3 regions of the Arthrobacter sp. Y3221087 genome follow, and region 3 is predicted to be linked to each of the others. Evidence: riboswitches for the same ligand, from Rfam matches in the RefSeq annotation. Region 3 holds a riboswitch; each other region holds the start of a gene.
The links. Region 3 has a riboswitch for thiamine pyrophosphate ahead of AC5RUO_RS00055 (ECF transporter S component). Riboswitches for the same ligand answer to the same signal wherever they lie in the genome.
Positions count from the first base shown of each region.

Region 1 (5,931 bases), 1.2 Mb from region 3:
TCTACCGTTTAGCTTGGCGCGGAATCTCTCGCTTCCCCAAAGAGTCCTAGACTACAAATAAGACATCATCCATGAACTTTGACTGGCTGGGAGGCCCCTGTGGAAATTAAGATCGGCGTTCAGAACGTTGGCCGCGAGATTGTGCTCGAATCGACCCAGGACGCCGAGACGGTGGCCAAGGTTGTGGGCGAAGCCATCAATGCCGGCAGCGAACTGCGGCTGACCGACGACAAGGGACGCCTGATCATTGTTCCCGGCAATGCCCTCGGCTATGTGGAAATCGGCGCCGAAGAGGTCCGCCGCGTAGGGTTCGGCCAGTTCTAGCCGGCACCGCGGACGTCCCTAGGAGATCCATGCTTTCCCTGACCATCGTTGTGCTGGCAGCGGTTGCCGCAGGCTTCATCGTCTGGGCGAATGACAGGCGGCACGCCAAGTATGGCGCCGGCCTGCCCGCAGGCGTTGCCGTCGTTGCCGGGGTCTTGACCTGGATCATCCTGATGATGGCAGGCTTTGGCTACCGGCCGGGCCTGACGTGGCTCCCGTGGGTCCTGCCCGTCGTCCTTGGAGTTGCCGCCGCCGTGGCCGCGGTCCTCTACCTGGGCCGCAGCCGCGCCCGTCAGGACACGCAGCGGCTCACTGCCATCCTTCGCCGCTAGGACCGGGAACTATCCTGCAAACACGCGTGGCCGCCGCCCTCCGGGGCGGCGGCCACGCTCGCTTAAGCGGCTTGGCGACTAGCTTCCGGGGTAGCGCGACGGTTCCGCCTTCGCCCCCACGGCGGCCGCCGCCTCGCTGGCTCCTGCCGCAGCGGTGAGGTCCCGTCCGGTCACCTGCCCTCCTGCGTCATGCGAGGTGTAGCGGATGAAGACGCGGTTGTAGCGCCAGTCCAGGTCCGGGTGGTGGTTCTGTTCCTCAGCAATGCGTCCGACGGCGGCAATCAGCTCGAGTGCGGCAGCCGCCGTCGGCGTCTTGAAGGCGGTCACCAGCCCGCCATCGTGGTATCGCCAGTCGGGCAGCCCTGCGAGGGCCTGGTGGATCTGTTCCTGGGGAAGGGCATCTTTGCCGGCCACTGCTGCTCCTTGCTTGAGGGGCATCAGCCGGCACGGTCCCGGCCTAGAGGAACTCGGCCCGGCCTTCCATTGCCGACGATGCCAGCGCGTGTTCGCGGCGGGGAATGCGGCCCGCCGCTTTCGCCAGCCTACCGGCGATGACGGCGTGTTTGAATGCCTCCCCCATCAGGGCCGGATTCTGCGCCCGCGTGACCGCCGTAGCCAGCAGCACGGCGTCGCAACCGAGCTCCATGGCCAGGGCGGCGTCGGAGGCCGTACCGATCCCGGCGTCCAAGACCACCGGGACGGAGGCGCGGGAGACGATCAGCTCGATGTTGTGCGGGTTCAGGATTCCCAGTCCCGTGCCGATGGGCGCTCCCAGCGGCATCACGGCGGTGGCGCCGAGGTTCTCCAGCCGCAGCGCCAGGACCGGGTCATCATTGGTGTACGCAAACACCTTGAAGCCGCGGTCCACCAGCTGTTCGGTGGCCTCCACCAGCTCGACGGCGTCGGGAAGGAGGGTGTGCTCGTCGGCAATGACCTCGAGCTTCACCCAATCCGTTTCCAGCGCCTCGCGGGCGAGTTCGGCAGTGAGGACGGCGTCCCGGGCGGTGAAGCAGCCGGCGGTGTTCGGCAGTACCCGGATGCCGTGGTCCACCAGGAGCTGGAACAGCGAGCCCGTCTCCGCGGTGGAGTAGCGCCGCATTGCCACGGTGGTCAGGGACGTGCCGGAGGCCAGGAGTGCTGCGCCAAGCCCGTCGAGGCTCGGGGCGCCCCCGGTCCCCATGATGAGCCGGGACGCCAGGGGCACCCCGTCAATAACCAGGGCATCGTCCAGGTTGGGCACAACCGTGGTGGTCAGGGTATCGGATTCGGTCATGGTGTCAGCCTCCCTGCACTGCCGTGACAAGCTCGACGTCGTCACCGTCGGCGAGCGCCGTGGCGAACCATTGGCTCCGGGGAACCACCTGCGCGTTGTGCGCCACGGCGACACCCAGCCTGTTCCCGTCCTTGGCCTGGCCGTCAGCCCCCACGGTACGGCCGGTGACCTCGCTGATGAGGGTGGTGATGGAGGCCCCCTCAGCCACCGTATGGTGGTTTCCGTTCAGGGTGATGTTCATGCTGTCTCCTTGATGTTGACGCTTGCAGCGGAGGTTTGGCGGCCGGAGAAGCGGCCAGGGTTGAACGTTTCCCAGCGGGGGTCCGCGGTGCCGTCCATCAGGTCCCGGCAGATGGCGCCGGCTGCGGGTGACAGGAGGACGCCGTGCCGGAAGAATCCGGTGGCCATGATCAGGCCGGCGATGTGCCCGCCCGGGTTGGAGCCCGGAGCGGCGGGCACCCTGCCCAGCAGCGGGGCGTTGTCCGGGGTCGCCGGCCGGGCCCGCGCCGTACATTCAAGCAATTCCAGCTCGGCCACGGCCGGGACCAGGACCTGCGCGTCCCGGAGTAGCTGATAGACGCCGCCTGCGGACACCGTTCCGGCAGCGGACCGGAGGGCTTGCGGGGGTACGGCACCGGCCCCGGCGAGGGCATCCTCACGCTGGGTGGCTCCGATCACCACCGTTCCGTCCTCCCGGGGGACGATGTACACCGGCACGCCGCGGACCAGGCCGCGGACGGTGGCCGTCACCAGCGGCCGGAGGTGCTGCGGTACGGCGAGGCGGAGGATGTCCCCGTAGACCGGCCGCAGCGGCAGGAGCAGGCCCGCGGGCAAGTCCATCAGCGCAGCGGCATCCAGTCCATTGGCCACCACGGTTTCTCCGGCCAGCACTGTGCCGCCGCCGGCGAGCCGGGCTCCCGCAACAGTGTCATCCGCCCACAGCAGGCCCAAGGCCCTGTCCGGCACCGCGTAGCCTTCCACTGCGCCCGCAACTGCGGGGCCGCGGCCGGCGGCTTCCCCGGCGAGGGCGTTGCGAAGGCAGGACACCAGGAGCCGGGGATCCACCTGGTGGTCCGCGGGGGTGTCGAGGGCACACGCGATGGCGGGGCTGAGCAAAGGTTCCCGCCGCCGCGCCTCGCGGACGGTCAACGGCTCAACAGCCAGGCCATTGGCCTGCTGGACCGCGCGCAGGTCCATCAAAGCCCGGCGGTCGGCGGCGTCGGCACCTACGGCGAGGGTGGGCGTCGTCAGGTACCCGGTTTTCTCCCCGGATGCACAGGACAGGTCCGCGATGAAGCCGGGCCACCGGGCGGAAGAGGCCAGCATCAGGTCCAGGAGATCCTCTTCCTGGTAGTGCAGCTCGCTCACCGGTGCGAGCATCCCGGCTGCCGCCCAGCTGGCGCCGGAGCCGGGGGCGTCGTCGATCAGCGCGACGCTGCGGCCTGAGCGCTGTGCTTCCCAGGCGATTGCGTGGCCCACCACTCCGCCGCCGATGACTGCGACGTCGGCCCTGATGGTGCCGTTGGGGGGCTGCGGGGGTGCTGTGTTGGGGGTGCCCATGTGTCTCCTTCCCTACGCCGGAATTACCCGGATCAGGTCAAGCGGTCGGCTCTGACGCCCTCTCAGCCCGGCGCTTTATGACAGCTGCCGCAGGCTCCCGCAGTACGAGGCAAGTGTAGAGGAACTAGGCTTGCAGCCATGAATGTGTCCCACTCCGCTGCCGCTGCCGGCGCCTCCGCAACCGATGCCTTCACCACCGCCGAGGGAACCGCAGGGCTCAAGTCTGCCCGCCTCTATCTGTGTACTGACGCCCGCGCTGACCGCGGTGACTTCAGGGATTTCGTGGATGCCGCCTTCGCCGGCGGAGTGGACATTATCCAGCTCCGCGACAAGACCATCGAGGCTGCCGAGGAGCTGGAACTGCTGGCCGTCCTCAGGGAGGCTGCGCAGCGCCATGGCCGGCTGTGGGCAGTGAATGACCGCGCCGACGTCGCGGTGTTGTCCGGCGCGCCGGTGTTCCACATCGGGCAAAAGGACCTCCCCCTGCCCGCGGCACGCACCCTGCTGAACGGCAACGCCGCCATTGGACTCTCCAGCCACACCCCGGAACAGGTGGATGCCGCACTCGTTGCCGCCGCAGGGCCTGCCGGGTTGGACTATTTCTGCGTCGGGCCGGTCTGGGCCACCCCCACCAAACCGGGCCGGGCCGCCGTGGGACCGGAGCTGGTGAAATACGCTGCAGCAGCCGCGGCCAAAACCGGCAACGAGGTGCCGTGGTTCGCCATCGGCGGCATCGACCACTCCAATATCAGCGAGGTGGTGGAAGCGGGGGCCCGGAGGATTGTGGTGGTGCGGGCCATCACCGAAGCGGCGGATCCCGCCGCGGCGGCGGCCTCACTCCTGGCCGTTTTGGACGCTGCCGCGTCCTGACCTGCCGGCGGGCAACACGGCCCTGCCTTCTATCCCGCCAATGGCCTGCATATTCGGCGGTCTTCGGGCTAGGCTGATTTTCGTGTCACACCATCGGCTGGCTCCCAACGTCCATGAGCACAACAACGCGCTGGAAGAGGCCCTGGGCGCGCTGCGGACCGAGCTGGAGCTGCCCGGGCCATACCCGGAGCACGCGGTCCGGGACGCCGAAGCGGCCGTGGCCGCGCTGGAGCTTCCGTCCCACGACCTGACCGGGGTCGAATTCATCACCATCGATCCGGCCTCGTCCACGGACCTGGACCAGGCGCTCTTCATAGAGGCCGACGGCGGCGGCTACCACGTGCTGTACGCCATCGCCGACGTTCCGGCCTTCGTGAAGCCGGGCGGACCGCTGGACCAGGAAACGCGGCGCCGCGGGCAGACCTTCTACGCCCCCGACGGCCGAATTCCGCTGCATCCGGAGGTCATCAGCGAAGGGGCGGGGAGCCTGCTGCCTGGCCAGGAGTGTCCGGCCTTCGTCTGGGACTTCCGCCTGGACGGCAATGCCGAAGTCACCTCTGCCACAGTCAGACGGGCACGGATGCGCAGCCGCGCCAAGCTGAGCTACAAGGGCGCGCAGGCCCAACTGGACGCCGGCACCGCATCCCCGGTCCTGCAGCTGCTGAAAGAGGTTGGCCTCAAGCGCGTGGAGCTGGAACGCGCCCGTGACGGCGCCAGCCTGAACATGCCGGAGCAGGAGATCGTCCAGCTCCCCGACGGCGGTTACCGCATCGCCGCCGCGCCGCAGCTGCCCGTGGAGGACTGGAACGCCCAGATTTCGCTCATGACGGGCATGGCTGCCGCGCAGCTCATGCTGGACGGCAAGGTGGGCATCCTGCGGACCATGCCCGCGCCGGACGAACGCTCCCTGAACCACTTCAAACTCCAGACGGAGGTGCTGGGGAAACCGTGGGACGGCGAGGTCGGCTACGGCGAGTACCTGCGCAGCCTGGACCCCACCGAACCGCGGCAGCTGGCAATCATGCACTCGGCGGGGATGCTGTTCCGCGGAGCCTCATACACCGCTTTTGACGGCATCGTACCGGAGGCTGCTGTGCAGGCCGCCATCGGTGCGGCCTACGCGCACACCACCGCTCCCCTGCGCCGGCTGGTGGACCGCTTTGTGCTGGTGATCTGCGAGGCTCTCAGTAACGGCGGCAACGTTCCTGGCTGGGCGCGGCAGGCCCTGCCGTCGCTTCCCGAGATCATGGCCGGCTCGGACCAGCTGGCGTCCCGGATGGAGCGGATGGCGCTGGATACCGTGGAGGCCGCGCTGCTGGTCAACCATGTCGGCCAGGAGTTTGATGCCATCGTCATCTCCGGCTCGAAGCCCCAAAAGGACAACGGCAACGGCGGCAGCCCCCGCAATGGGAATGGGAAGAACGGAAACGGGAAGAACGGTAACGGCAACGGCGGTTCCGGCATCATCCAGATCGCCGAACCTGCTGTAACAGCCCGCTGCGCCGGCGACCTGGAGTCCGGCACCAAGGTCCGCGTCCGCCTGCTTTCCTCCGATATTGCCACCCGCGAGGT
Region 1 is NZ_JBNHFE010000001.1:1,167,112-1,173,042, reverse strand. It holds gene AC5RUO_RS05625 (TetR/AcrR family transcriptional regulator) at 1-50, shown strand, start outside; gene AC5RUO_RS05620 (DUF3107 domain-containing protein) at 100-324, shown strand; gene AC5RUO_RS05615 (hypothetical protein) at 354-656, shown strand; gene AC5RUO_RS05610 (4a-hydroxytetrahydrobiopterin dehydratase) at 735-1,070, opposite strand; gene AC5RUO_RS05605 (thiazole synthase) at 1,114-1,929, opposite strand; gene thiS (sulfur carrier protein ThiS) at 1,934-2,170, opposite strand; gene thiO (glycine oxidase ThiO) at 2,167-3,489, opposite strand; TPP riboswitch at 3,482-3,600, opposite strand; gene thiE (thiamine phosphate synthase) at 3,628-4,359, shown strand; gene AC5RUO_RS05585 (RNB domain-containing ribonuclease) at 4,442-5,931, shown strand, end outside.
Region 1: linked by a shared signal. The riboswitch ahead of thiO (glycine oxidase ThiO) and the one ahead of AC5RUO_RS00055 (ECF transporter S component) in region 3 are both predicted to bind thiamine pyrophosphate.

Region 2 (5,931 bases), 1.6 Mb from region 3:
GCCCGTAAAAAGGTTGACGCGGCGGAGCCCCTCCCGGCCTTCGCCGGGGATGCCGCAGAGACTGCAGCCGCAGAGACTGCAGCTGCTGGGACTGACACGGTGGAGGGCGCGCCTGCTGCTTCGGAAGCGGAAGCAGCAGAGAAACCCGTCCGCCGCCGTCGGGTTGCCACCCGGAAGGCCGCTGCCCCGGCAGCCGAAGCTGCAGCAGCGCCCGCTGCGGAAGCTGCCCCGGCGGAAGCTGCTCCGGCGCAACGGGAGCCGGCAACTGCCGGCGAGGCGGTAGAAACCGGTGCCTCCGCCGCAGCGTCTGCCGAGGAGCAATCACCTGAGGCAGCGCCGGAAGAGGCACCCGCAGCCCAGGACGCCGGCCAGGCGCCGTCGGACGCGGCCGCTGCAGGCGATGCGCCGCAACACGCCGCTGCAGGGGAACCCGCCGAAACGGAGGAGCCTGCGAAGGAAGCTGCCAGCCCCTTTGCCTCTCTGTTCCTGGAACCGGCTTCCCCCACTTCCGTACTGTTCCAGGCCCCGGACCTGAGCACTGTGGTGCGCCCGGCTCCGGCCGTCCCGGAGGATGTGGAAGAGGACGACGCCGAGGACGGAGACGCCGACGATTCCGCCGGCCGCCGCAGGCGCCGCAGCCGAGGCCGCCGCAGCCGCAGCCGCCTCGAAGATCGTGACGCGGAGGCTGCCACTGACGGCGAAGCCGGCGACGACGCCGAAGCGGAGGGCGACGAAGCGTCCGCGCTCCTGGAAGAGGGCGTCACATCCCGCCGGCGGCGCCGGCGGCGCCGCGGTGACCAGGACCTCGAACTGACCGGCGGCGGGGATGACGATCCCCCCAACACCGTCACCCGTGTCCGCGCCCCGCGCGCGGTGACCGAGCAGGCCGCCAGTAACCGCGTGACCAGCGTCAAGGGTTCCACCCGGCTGGAAGCGAAGAAGCAGCGCCGGCGTGAGTCCCGCGATACCGGCCGCCGCCGCACGGTGATCACCGAGGCCGAGTTCCTGGCGCGCAGGGAATCCGTGGACCGCCAGATGATCGTCCGCCAGCGCGACGACAGAATCCAGATCGCGGTCCTCGAGGACGGTGTCCTCGCCGAGCACTTCGTCTCCAAGACCCAGCAGGACTCGCTGATCGGCAACGTCTACCTGGGCAAGGTCCAGAACGTGCTGCCCTCCATGGAGGCAGCATTCGTTGACATCGGGCGCGGTCGCAACGCCGTCCTGTATGCCGGCGAGGTCAACTGGGAGGCCGTCAACCTCGAAGGCAAGCAGCGCCGCATCGAAAACGCCCTTAAGTCAGGCGACACCGTCCTGGTCCAGGTCACCAAGGACCCGGTCGGCCACAAGGGCGCACGCCTGACCAGCCAGATCTCGCTGCCCGGCCGTTACCTTGTGTACGTTCCCGGCGGGTCCATGACTGGCATCTCACGCAAGCTGCCCGACGTCGAACGCAACCGGCTTAAGCGCATCCTCAAGGACCGCCTCCCGGAGCAGGCCGGCGTCATTGTGCGCACCGCGGCCGAAGGGGCGTCCGAGGAAGAGCTGACGCACGACATCAACCGGCTCCGCGCCCAGTGGGAAGGCATCGAAAGCCAGTCCACCTCTACCAAGGTCCTGGCTCCCGAACTGCTGTACGGCGAACCGGACCTCACCATCAAGGTTGTGCGCGACGTCTTCAACGAGGACTTCTCCAAGCTGATTGTGTCCGGTGAAGAGGCTTGGGACACCATCGAGGCCTACGTCACCTACGTTGCCCCGGACCTGGTGGGCCGCCTTGAGAAGTGGATCAAGGACCAGGACATCTTCGCCGCCTGGCGAATCGACGAGCAAATCCACAAGGCCCTGGAACGGAAGGTCTTCCTGCCGTCCGGCGGTTCCCTGGTGATCGACCGCACCGAAGCCATGACCGTGGTGGACGTCAATACGGGCAAGTTCACGGGCAGCGGCGGCAACCTTGAGGAAACCGTCACCAAGAACAACCTCGAAGCAGCCGAGGAAGTGGTGCGCCAGCTCCGCCTCCGGGACATCGGCGGCATCATCGTCATCGACTTCATCGACATGGTCCTGGAATCGAACCGGGACCTGGTCTTGCGCCGCCTGGTGGAATGCCTGGGCCGCGACCGCACCAAGCACCAGGTTGCCGAAGTCACGTCCCTGGGCCTGGTCCAGATGACCCGGAAGCGCATGGGCACCGGGCTCCTGGAGGTCTTTGGCGAGCAGTGCGAGGCCTGCGCCGGACGCGGCGTCGTCACCCACGACGACCCCGTGGAGCACCGCCGCGCCAACATCGTTGCTGCCGAGCACCACGTGCAGCGCACCGACAGCCGGCCTGACGCCCGTGCCGAAAGCCACCGGAACGAGGGCCAGCGGACCGACAGCAGCCAGCCCGGGGGACGCCCGGACCGCAAGCGGCGGCGCGGACGCGGCGGCCAGCAGCCCGATGTTGCGCCGGCGCCCGCTGTGCATGTCCACACCGTCCACCCGGACCCGGCCGACGCCGAGCGCCACGCCAAGGCTGAAGCCACCAGGCTGGCCCTTGCCAACATCGCGGCGGCTGCGCATGCGGCGCACCTGCATGACGACGAGGTCGCGGCGGCGAGGCAGGCCCAGTCGGCCCAGCCCGCGGCGCCTGCCGTGGAAGAGAAGCACGACGCCGGTACCCCGCCACGGCCTGCGGCTGTCCTGACCTTCGGCGGCGAGAAGGTTGCCCTGCCCTTCGTGGAGCACGCGGAAGAGCAGCCGCCCCGCCCTGCCCTCACCCTGGACAGGCTCGCGGAAGCCTTCGCCCACCTGGGCGAAACGGCGCCTGCCGCCGAAACCCCCGCGGAAGAACCGGAAGCCAGGCAACCCGAGGCCAGCCCTGGCGAGGCGGAGCAGCCGGTTCCTGCAGAAGCGGAGAAGGACTGGTCTGACCACACGGTGGACCAGTCCCGCCAGCGCCGGCCGCGGCGCAACCGCAGCGCCAGCCGCGCCCAGGGTGCAGCCAACGAAACCAGCGTGCAGCAGCACGAGAACGTTCCGGCACCCAGCGCCGGACACAGCCATGCTGCCAAGGCCCCGGAAACCGGATCGGCCTCACAGGAACGCAAGGAAGGCGCGCCCAAGCCCGCCGAGGCGCCCATCATCCTGGGCGTCGGGGTTCCTGCCTCTGAGCTCTAAGCCCAGGCAGGGCCACTGTGTGACCCGGGAAGTCCCCGCCTTATGGGCCGTTCCCCTCCGTATTCCGGGGGGAACGGCCCATAAGGCGGGGACTTCCTGCGTGCGGTGGCTGTCACTTTTCCCGGCTCCCAGGTCAGCGGCTAGGCTGGGTAACCGACACGGGGTGCCGCGCGAAGGGCCGGCTGAGATCCAGACCCGTTGAACCTGTCCGGCTAGTACCGGCGAAGGGATGTCCTTTGTCTTCGACCCTCTTTATGCCCGCGGAAACTTCCCAGCCCGGCGCCGTCCCGGATGCAACCGTCCAGGCCGCGCCCGGCCAGCCAGCGCTGCGCCGGGACGTGCCGCGCGTCCTGTCCATTGCCGGTTCGGACCCGTCCGGCGGCGCCGGCATCCAGGCGGACCTGAAAAGCATTGCGGCGCACGGCGGCTACGGCATGGCTGCCATCGCCGCCCTCACCGCGCAGAACACCCGCGGCGTGGCTGCCGTCCACCTGCCGCCCGCGTCATTCCTCGCCTGCCAGCTGGATGCCATCAGTGACGACATCAGCATCGATGCCGTCAAAATCGGCATGCTGGGCGACGCCGGAGTAATCGCCACAGTCCGGACCTGGCTGGAGAAGGTGCGTCCCGCCGTCGTGGTCCTCGACCCGGTAATGGTGGCCACCAGCGGTGACCGGTTGCTTCAGGAATCCGCCGAGGCGGCGCTCCGCGATCTGCTGCCGCTGGCCCACCTCATCACCCCGAACCTGGCCGAACTTGCCATGCTCGTGGGCGAAGAACCCCGGGATTCCTGGGCCGGGGCCCTGGAGCAAGGGCGGAAGCTGGCCGATGCCACCGGAGCAACCGTGCTGGTGAAGGGCGGCCACCTGCCAGATGCGCAATGCCCGGACGCACTGGTGAACACCACCGGCCTGCTGCGGGCGGAGGTCATCGAGGTACCGGGGGAGCGGGTGGCCACCAGGAACAGCCACGGAACGGGGTGCTCGCTGTCCTCTGCAATGGCCACGGTGCAGGCGCGGCGGGGGGACTGGGAGGCGTCGCTGCGGGAAGTGAAGCCCTGGCTGGCGGGGGCGCTCGCGGACTCCGCCCGGCTTGAGGTAGGGGCCGGCAACGGGCCCGTGCACCACTTCCACCACCTGCGGGCCGTTCCGCAGCCGGGGTCATTCGAAGCCCTGCTCCGGACTGAAGCTGAAGCGGACCTGGACGCCATCTACAGCCTGGACTTCATCCGCGGCCTGGTCTCGGGCAGCCTGCCGGAAAAGGAGTTTGCCTATTACCTGGCCCAGGATGCCATCTACCTGAACGGCTACTCCCGCGTGCTGGCACGGGCAAGCGCCCTGGCCCCCACGGAGGCGGAGCAGCTGTTCTGGGCCGGATCCGCGCAGCAGTGCCTGGAGGTTGAGTCCGAGCTGCACCGGTCCTGGCTCAGCTCGCGTCCCGTCCAGGCCGAACTTGGCTCCGTAACAAAGTCCTACGTCGACCACCTCATGGCGGCCTCGGCGTCGGGCAGTTATGCGGTGCTTGCCGCGGCTGTCCTGCCGTGCTTCTGGCTGTATGCAGAGGTGGGCAGGACCCTCCACGCCCAGTTCCTCGCCGCGGGCGAACCGGCAGGCCACCCCTACGCGGAGTGGCTCCGGACGTACGCTGACGAGGACTTCGCCGAAGCGACCCGGAAGGCCATTGCCATTGTGGATGCGGCCGGGCGGAGCGGCTCGGACGCCGAGCGGGCAGCCATGGTCACGGCCTTCAAGCAGTCCTGCCGCCTGGAAGTGGACTTTTTCGACGCGCCGCGGCTGCACGCCTGAGCCTGTGGCGCCCGTCCCGCCGGTACCATGGTTGGTGCGCGGCCCCGCCGTCCGGCCGGCCTGTGGTTCCTATCACAGCCGGCGCGCAGGAGCCAGCCTCATTTGCGGCCGAAGACAAAATTAGCGTAGTCTAGTTCTTCGGTGCTTACGCCAACACTTGGGTTATGACCCCACGGCGTTGAGGCACAGCGAGAAGCCAGCCTGTTAGAGCCGGTTCCGCACGCAAATTTAGTTAGAAACGTCGAGAGAAGTGAGTTCCCAAGTGGTGTACGCGATTGTCCGCGCAGGCGGCCGCCAAGAGAAGGTTTCCGTCGGAGACTTCGTTACCCTGAACCGCGTCGCCGGTGGGGCTGGCAGCACCATTCAGCTGCCCGCACTGCTCCTGGTTGACGGTGACAAGGTCACCTCTGCCGCTGCTGACCTGGCCAAGGTAACTGTTACGGCTGAGATCCTGAACGACCTCCGTGGTCCGAAGATTGTGATCCAGAAGTTCAAGAACAAGACCGGTTACAAGAAGCGCCAGGGTCACCGCCAGGAACTGACCAAGGTCAAGATCACTGGTATCCAGTAACCTTCGTTACTGTTCAGGTTTTTAGCAGATCCCCAGAACTTAGAGGCAGGCATTTCAAATGGCACATAAAAAGGGCGCGAGCTCCACTCGCAACGGTCGTGATTCCAACGCTCAGTACCTCGGCGTAAAGCGCTTCGGCGGCCAGGTTGTTTCCGCCGGCGAGATCATCGTCCGCCAGCGCGGCACCCACTTCCACCCGGGCGCCGGCGTGGGCCGTGGCGGCGACGACACCCTGTTCGCACTGACCCCGGGCGCCGTTGAATTCGGTACCCGCCGCGGTCGCCGCGTCGTCAACATCGTTGCTGCTGCAGCTGCAGAGTAACAACCAGCATTAAAGCGGTGGAGCGGGCCTGATGGCCCGCTCCACTGTTCTTTTAACCGCATTACAATCGT
Region 2 is NZ_JBNHFE010000001.1:1,610,687-1,616,617, forward strand. It holds gene AC5RUO_RS07655 (Rne/Rng family ribonuclease) at 1-3,162, shown strand, start outside; TPP riboswitch at 3,312-3,409, shown strand; gene thiD (bifunctional hydroxymethylpyrimidine kinase/phosphomethylpyrimidine kinase) at 3,417-4,967, shown strand; gene rplU (50S ribosomal protein L21) at 5,230-5,538, shown strand; gene rpmA (50S ribosomal protein L27) at 5,597-5,860, shown strand.
Region 2: linked by a shared signal. The riboswitch ahead of thiD (bifunctional hydroxymethylpyrimidine kinase/phosphomethylpyrimidine kinase) and the one ahead of AC5RUO_RS00055 (ECF transporter S component) in region 3 are both predicted to bind thiamine pyrophosphate.

Region 3 (5,931 bases):
CGGAGACGGAGGTGAATGGCGTCTCCGTGGGCAGGGAGATTTCGAGTTTGCTGGTTCTGGCCGTTTCGGATTCGTTTGGCACCCGGAAGGTTAGTTGGGTGTAGCTGCCCTCGGCTGTGCCGTCAGGGTCGACGCGGACGTGGGCGGAAGCTGTGCCTGTGCTTAGGGCCACCAGCCCGGCAGCCAATGTTGTGGCGGCGACGGTGCTAAGGGTACGGCGAGGTGATGTCTTCATGGCAGAATGCCTTTCGCGGAACTAAGGGATGGTGAGGTCAAGAAACCCAGGCGGGGCATGGGGCGCACGCCTGTTGTCGGCGGCGGCCGGTCCCTGGTTTCCTGTGTTCCAGACGGAAGGCGGGTACTCAGGTGGCCGCGGGGACGGCTGGTGGCGGACCTCGCCGGGTAGGAAGTCGCAGCGAGGCGGCTGCCGGGGAAGTTACGACGTCGGTGCGCCACCGGGTGCGGACCGTCGGCGGCAAGGCGATGAAGTCAGGGAGTCGCACGAGCGGCTCAAGCAAGGTGGCTACAAGGCGCAACGCATCCTCGCCACGAGCCAGGAGCAGCGCTGTGACCAGAGTGGCAACGGCGTGGGCAGTGAACATCAGCCATCCGCTCGCTGCGTCAGCGGAAGACATGACGATCCCCACGGAAGTGTCTGTGCCAGGAGCCGGCAGGTGTCCGGCATGCGGGAAGCGGGCAACAGCAGAGCCGAGGTGGGGTGCTGTCCGGGGCCGAGAGCGTCAAGGGACCAATGCAGCCACCCTTGGCCGGCGCCCAGCGAACAAAGAAGCCCAGGTACCGAGAACCGGTGTGAGGAAAGCATCACTATCGGAACCAAGGTCACAACGAAGAGCGCGGCCATGACCTCGGGCCGGGGCGCGTGACCGCCACCAGCGAGGTGTCCGCCCGCACCGAGAATGAAAATCAGGGATCCCACCAGACCGGCGCGGAGCAGCCGGACGGACGTTTGTGTCGTCATCTCTGCTCCTTCCCGGCATCCATGATCCCGTCATGTGTGGTCGTGGGAAACGCTGTATCAGGATGGTTTTACCTACCGTTTTGGACGGCTTGCAGTCGGTGGTGCCTGCACCCCGTTACAGGAACTCGGCTCGTCCTTCCAAGGGTGATGACGCCAGTGCATGCTCGCGGCGGGGTATGCGGCCGCCGCGGTTCGCCAGCCTTCCAGAGAGGACTGCGTGTTTAAATGCGGTGGCCATGCGCACCGGATTCTGTGCCCGGGTGACAGCTGTAGCCAGCAGGACAGCGTCACACCCCAGTTCCATTGCAAAGGCCGCGTCCGAGGCGGTTCCGATGCCAGCGTCGAGCACGACGGGCACGGAAGCGCGGGACACAATCAGCTCGATGTTGTGCGGGCTCGGGATGCCCAGGCCCGTGCCGATGGGTGAGCCAAGGGGCATAACGGTGGAGGCTCCCAGATGCTCGAGCCGTAGGGCCAGGACCGGATCATCGTTGGTGTACGCGAATACCTTGAAGCCGCGGTTGACCAATTGCTCCGTGGCATCGACCAGTTCCACGGCATCGGGCAACAGGGTGTGCTCGTCAGCTATCACCTCGAGCTTGCCCAGTCGGTTTCCAATGCTTCGCGCGCCATTTCGGCGGTGAGCACCGCATCTTTTGCCGTGAAGCAGCCTGCGGTGTTGGGCAGCACCCGGATCTTGTGGTCGAGCAGGAGTTGGAATAAGGAACCGGCCTCCGACGGCGAATAGCGCCGCATGGCGACGGTGGTCAGCTCGGTCCCAGAAGCAACGAGGGCGCTTCCGAGTCCGTCCAGGCTGGGGGCTCCGCCAATGCCCATAATGAGCCGCGAAGTTATTTCGACTCCGTCAATGATCAACGGATCGCTGTCCACGCACATTTCGGTGGTGATGGTCATCAGCTAACCTTTCAGGCCTCAGGAGAGGACGGACTCCGTGGCTGCCTTGCGCGAGGCAAAGGAGCTCAGGACCCCGGTCTTCGCCAGGCCACGGGTCGCGATCCATGACAGGGCACCGGCGATGACCGCGCCGGAAATCGCGGTGAAGATGATGTAGGCAAGCTTGTCACCGCCGGAGTACGCAATGTTCCAGCCCCACGGCGCGAAGGAATCGTTCAGGCCGCAGAACAGGCCCGCGGCAGCACCGGCCAGCAGCGACACCGGCAGGTTGAACTTCTTGTAAACGATGATCGCGAAGATGATTTCAGCGCCCAGGCCCTGGACCAAGCCTGAGAACAGCACCGAGGCGCCGTACTGCGAGCCCATCAGGAGCTCACCGGTGGCTGCCACGGTCTCGCAGAACAATGCCGCGCCGGGCTTGCGGATGATCAGCATGCCCAGCACTGCCGGGATCATCCAGCCGCCGGCGATCAGGCCGGTCAGGGGCGGGTAAACCGCGTTCATGGGCCCGGAGACCGCGGCCGCGCCCTGGGACCAGGCCCAGAAAATCACGCCGCCGGCGATGGCGATCAGGGCCGCCACCACGATGTCCACGACGCGCCAGGACTTGCTGGTGGTCTTCTTGATTGCTGCAGTGCTCATGAAAAAATCCTCCTGGGAAACAGGAGGGGAAAGCACGGCACGCGGCTACTGCCGTTACCGGACTTCGAGAACTCGACTCCCTTGCGCCGGTACTAGCCGGATCAGGTTCGAGGGTCTGCGGCTGTCCGCACTCTCAGCGCCCACCTGCGGTCCCCGGCCATGGCCAGTGCCGGATGGCGGCGCTCCCCTGTCGTTGTATGAATGGCTACAAACTGTAAGGCCTGGCACGTGTCCAGGCCTTACAGTTTCCCTGGGTCAGGGCGTGAAAATGACGAAGAATTTTCTGATGCGCTCCTGGATTTCCCAGGTGCCCTTCCAACCGATGGGGAAGATAGCTGCGGTTCCGGCCTCTACGGTAGTCGGCTCTCCGCCATCCTCGGTAACCACCATGCGGCCTTCAAGGACGTAGATCGACTCGCCGCGCTCCAGAAACTCCCATCGTGAAAGGCCTGGGTCAGCTTCCCAGACTCCGGAGAGGATCCGGGAATCATCGCTGGTAAAGGGGATAGTGATCCGCGTCGGAATCTCGTCGCCCAGCACTTCGGCCAGGGGTGGACCGAGCGGTGCTTCGTCCAGCTTCCCCTGGAAGAGGGCGGTCGGCTCGAAAGTTATGCTCATGTGAATCTTCCTTTCTGGGTTGCTCCCCCGGGACGGGAGAGTCGGTGTTGGGATCCCCGACTGGTCTAAGCAGCGGGAGAACTTTCCGGGATGGCTGGCGGCAGGGTTGACGACAACCTTGGCCCGGGGTTTTGTTGGTGGGGGTTATTCGACGATCTCGCCCGTGGTTTCGAAGGTAGCGATTTTGCCGATGCGGCGCTCATGGCGTTCGGCATTAGTAAATGGTTCTGCCAGGAATGCTTTGACCAGTTCCGTGGCCTCTTCGACGCTGTGCTGCCTGCCTCCGACGGCGACCACGTTGGCATCGTTGTGTTGGCGGGCGAGCCTGGCTGTGTCGAGGTTCCACGCGAGGGCTGCCCGGACTCCCTTGACCTTGTTTGCGGCGATTTGCTCGCCGTTGCCGGAGCCGCCCAGCACGATTCCGAGCGCGTCCATGCCTGCCGCCCGGTCGGCCACGACGGCGGCGGCGGCGTTGATGCAGAATGCGGGGTAGTCGTCCTCGGCGTCGTAGGCGGCCGGTCCGTGGTCCACCATCTCGTAGCCGCTGGCTGCGAGCGAGGTGATCAGATGGGAGCTGAGCTCCATGCCGGCGTGGTCGGTTGCGATGTGAACGCGCATTATGGGTCCTTCAAGATTGGTAACGGTGATGGGGCGGCCTGCTGCTATGCGAAGGCAAGCTGGCCGTTCGCGCGCAGCGACTCGATTGCCTCAGCAGGGGAAGGTTTGCCGTACACGGCCGAGCCCGCGACAAAGACGTTGGCGCCGGCCTCGGCGGCACGGGTGATGGTTTCTTCCGTGATGCCGCCGTCCACCTGGATGGCTACGTTCACCCCTGAACCGTCGACGGCGGCGCGAGCCCGGCGGATCTTGGGCAGCATCACGTCCAAAAAGGCCTGGCCGCCAAAGCCCGGTTCAACGGTCATGATCAGCAGCATGTCCAGTTCGGAAAGCATGTCCAGGTACGGTTCCACCGGCGTGGCAGGGCGCAGGGCCATGCCGGCCTTCGAGCCCCGGGCGCGAAGCTCACGGGCAAGCTTGATCGGTGCAACCGATGCTTCAACATGGAAGGTGACCGAGGCAATCCCGGCGTCAGCGAACTGGGGGGCCCAGGTGTCAGCATTGGAAATCATCAGATGGGCATCCAGCGGCACAGGACTGACCTTCTGGATCCTTTCCACGACAGGCAGGCCGATGGTCAGGTTCGGGACGAAGTGGTTGTCCATAACGTCCACGTGGACAGCATCGGCATTGCTGATGCGGGCAAGCTCTGCTTCGAGGTTGACGAAGTCGGCCGACAGGATGCTGGGATTGATACAGCAATTTAGGGGTGGCTTGGACATGGTGTCCGCCTTTCTGATCTGCGGCCACTGCGCGGGACCCCTATGGGTCCCGCGCAGGGCGCACTCAATGGTTCAGGATGCCTTCCGGGCGCTGGAGAGCGCGCCCTCAACATCGGCCAGCAGTTCCTTCCAGCTGGCCACGAACTTGTCCAGACCTTCGGATTCCAGGAGAGTGACGACGTCGTTGTAGGAGACGCCGAGGCGCTCGATGGCGGTGAGCACACCTTGTGCTTCCTCGTATGTGCCGGTGATCGTGTCGCCGGTGATCACGCCGTGGTCGAAAGTGGCGTCCAGCGTTTTCTCGGGCATGGTGTTTACCACGTCGACGGCGGCGAGTTCGGTGACGTAGAGGGTGTCCGAGTAAGCGGGGTCCTTCACACCGGTGGAGGCCCATAGCGGCCGCTGCCGGCGGGCGCCGGCTTGAGCCAGGACTGCCCAGCGTTCAGTGGCAAACAGCTCCTCGTAGACCTGGTAAGCCAAGCGGGCGTTGGCGACGCCTGCCTTGCCCTTGAGCGCCCTGGCTTCGTCGGTGCCGATGGCGTCGAGGCGCTTGTCGATCTCGGTATCCACACGCGAAACGAAGAAGGACGCCACCGAATGGATCTTCGAGAGGTCGTGGCCGTTCTCCTTGGCCTGTTTCAGGCCGGCCTGGAAGGCGTTGATGACGGCACGGTAGCGCTCCAGCGAGAAGATCAGGGTCACATTGACGCTGATACCCTCGGCCAGAACGGAAGTGATGGCCTCAAGGCCCTCAAGGGTGGCCGGGATCTTGATCAGGACGTTGTCTTTGTCGACCTTCTTGAACAGTTCTTTGGCCTCGGCGATGGTGCCGGCGGTGTCCCAGGCGAGGCGTGGGTCCACCTCGATGGACACGCGGCCGTCAACGCCGTTCGTCGCGGCGGCGATAGGGGCGAAGAGGTCACAGGCGTCCGCGACATCGGTGGTGGTGATCTCGAAGATCGTCTCCTCCACGCTGCTGCCCCGCGCGGCAAGCCCGGCGATGGCGGCGTCGTAGTCGGTGCCCGAAGTTATCGCGGCCTGGAAGATGGACGGGTTGGTGGTCACGCCAACCACGTTCTTCTCTTCGATGAGCTTCTGCAGCCCGCCGCTGGAGAGCCGGCCTCGGGAAAGATCGTCCAGCCAGATCGATACTCCGGCGTCGGAGAGCTGTTGGGTGGGAGTAGTCATTGTCTTTTCTCCTGAAATCGGTTGTTAGGCCTGCAGGCCTGCGAGGGAGACCTTAGCGGCGGCTGTGACTGCTTCCGCCGTGATGCCGAACTCCTGGAAGAGACGCTTGTAGTCAGCGGAGGCGCCGTAGTGCTCGAGGCTGATGGAACGGCCGGCATCACCGACGAATTCCTTCCAGCCCAGGGCCAGTCCTGCTTCAACGGAGACACGCGCCCTGACCGCGGACGGGAGGACCGACTCACGGTAGGC
Region 3 is NZ_JBNHFE010000001.1:7,961-13,891, reverse strand. It holds gene AC5RUO_RS00070 (YcnI family copper-binding membrane protein) at 1-235, opposite strand, end outside; gene AC5RUO_RS00065 (hypothetical protein) at 363-635, opposite strand; partial or broken gene AC5RUO_RS00060 (thiazole synthase) at 1,095-1,894, opposite strand; gene AC5RUO_RS00055 (ECF transporter S component) at 1,913-2,536, opposite strand; TPP riboswitch at 2,597-2,735, opposite strand; gene AC5RUO_RS00050 (cupin domain-containing protein) at 2,792-3,154, opposite strand; gene AC5RUO_RS00045 (ribose-5-phosphate isomerase) at 3,299-3,772, opposite strand; gene rpe (ribulose-phosphate 3-epimerase) at 3,817-4,494, opposite strand; gene tal (transaldolase) at 4,567-5,682, opposite strand; gene tkt (transketolase) at 5,707-5,931, opposite strand, start outside.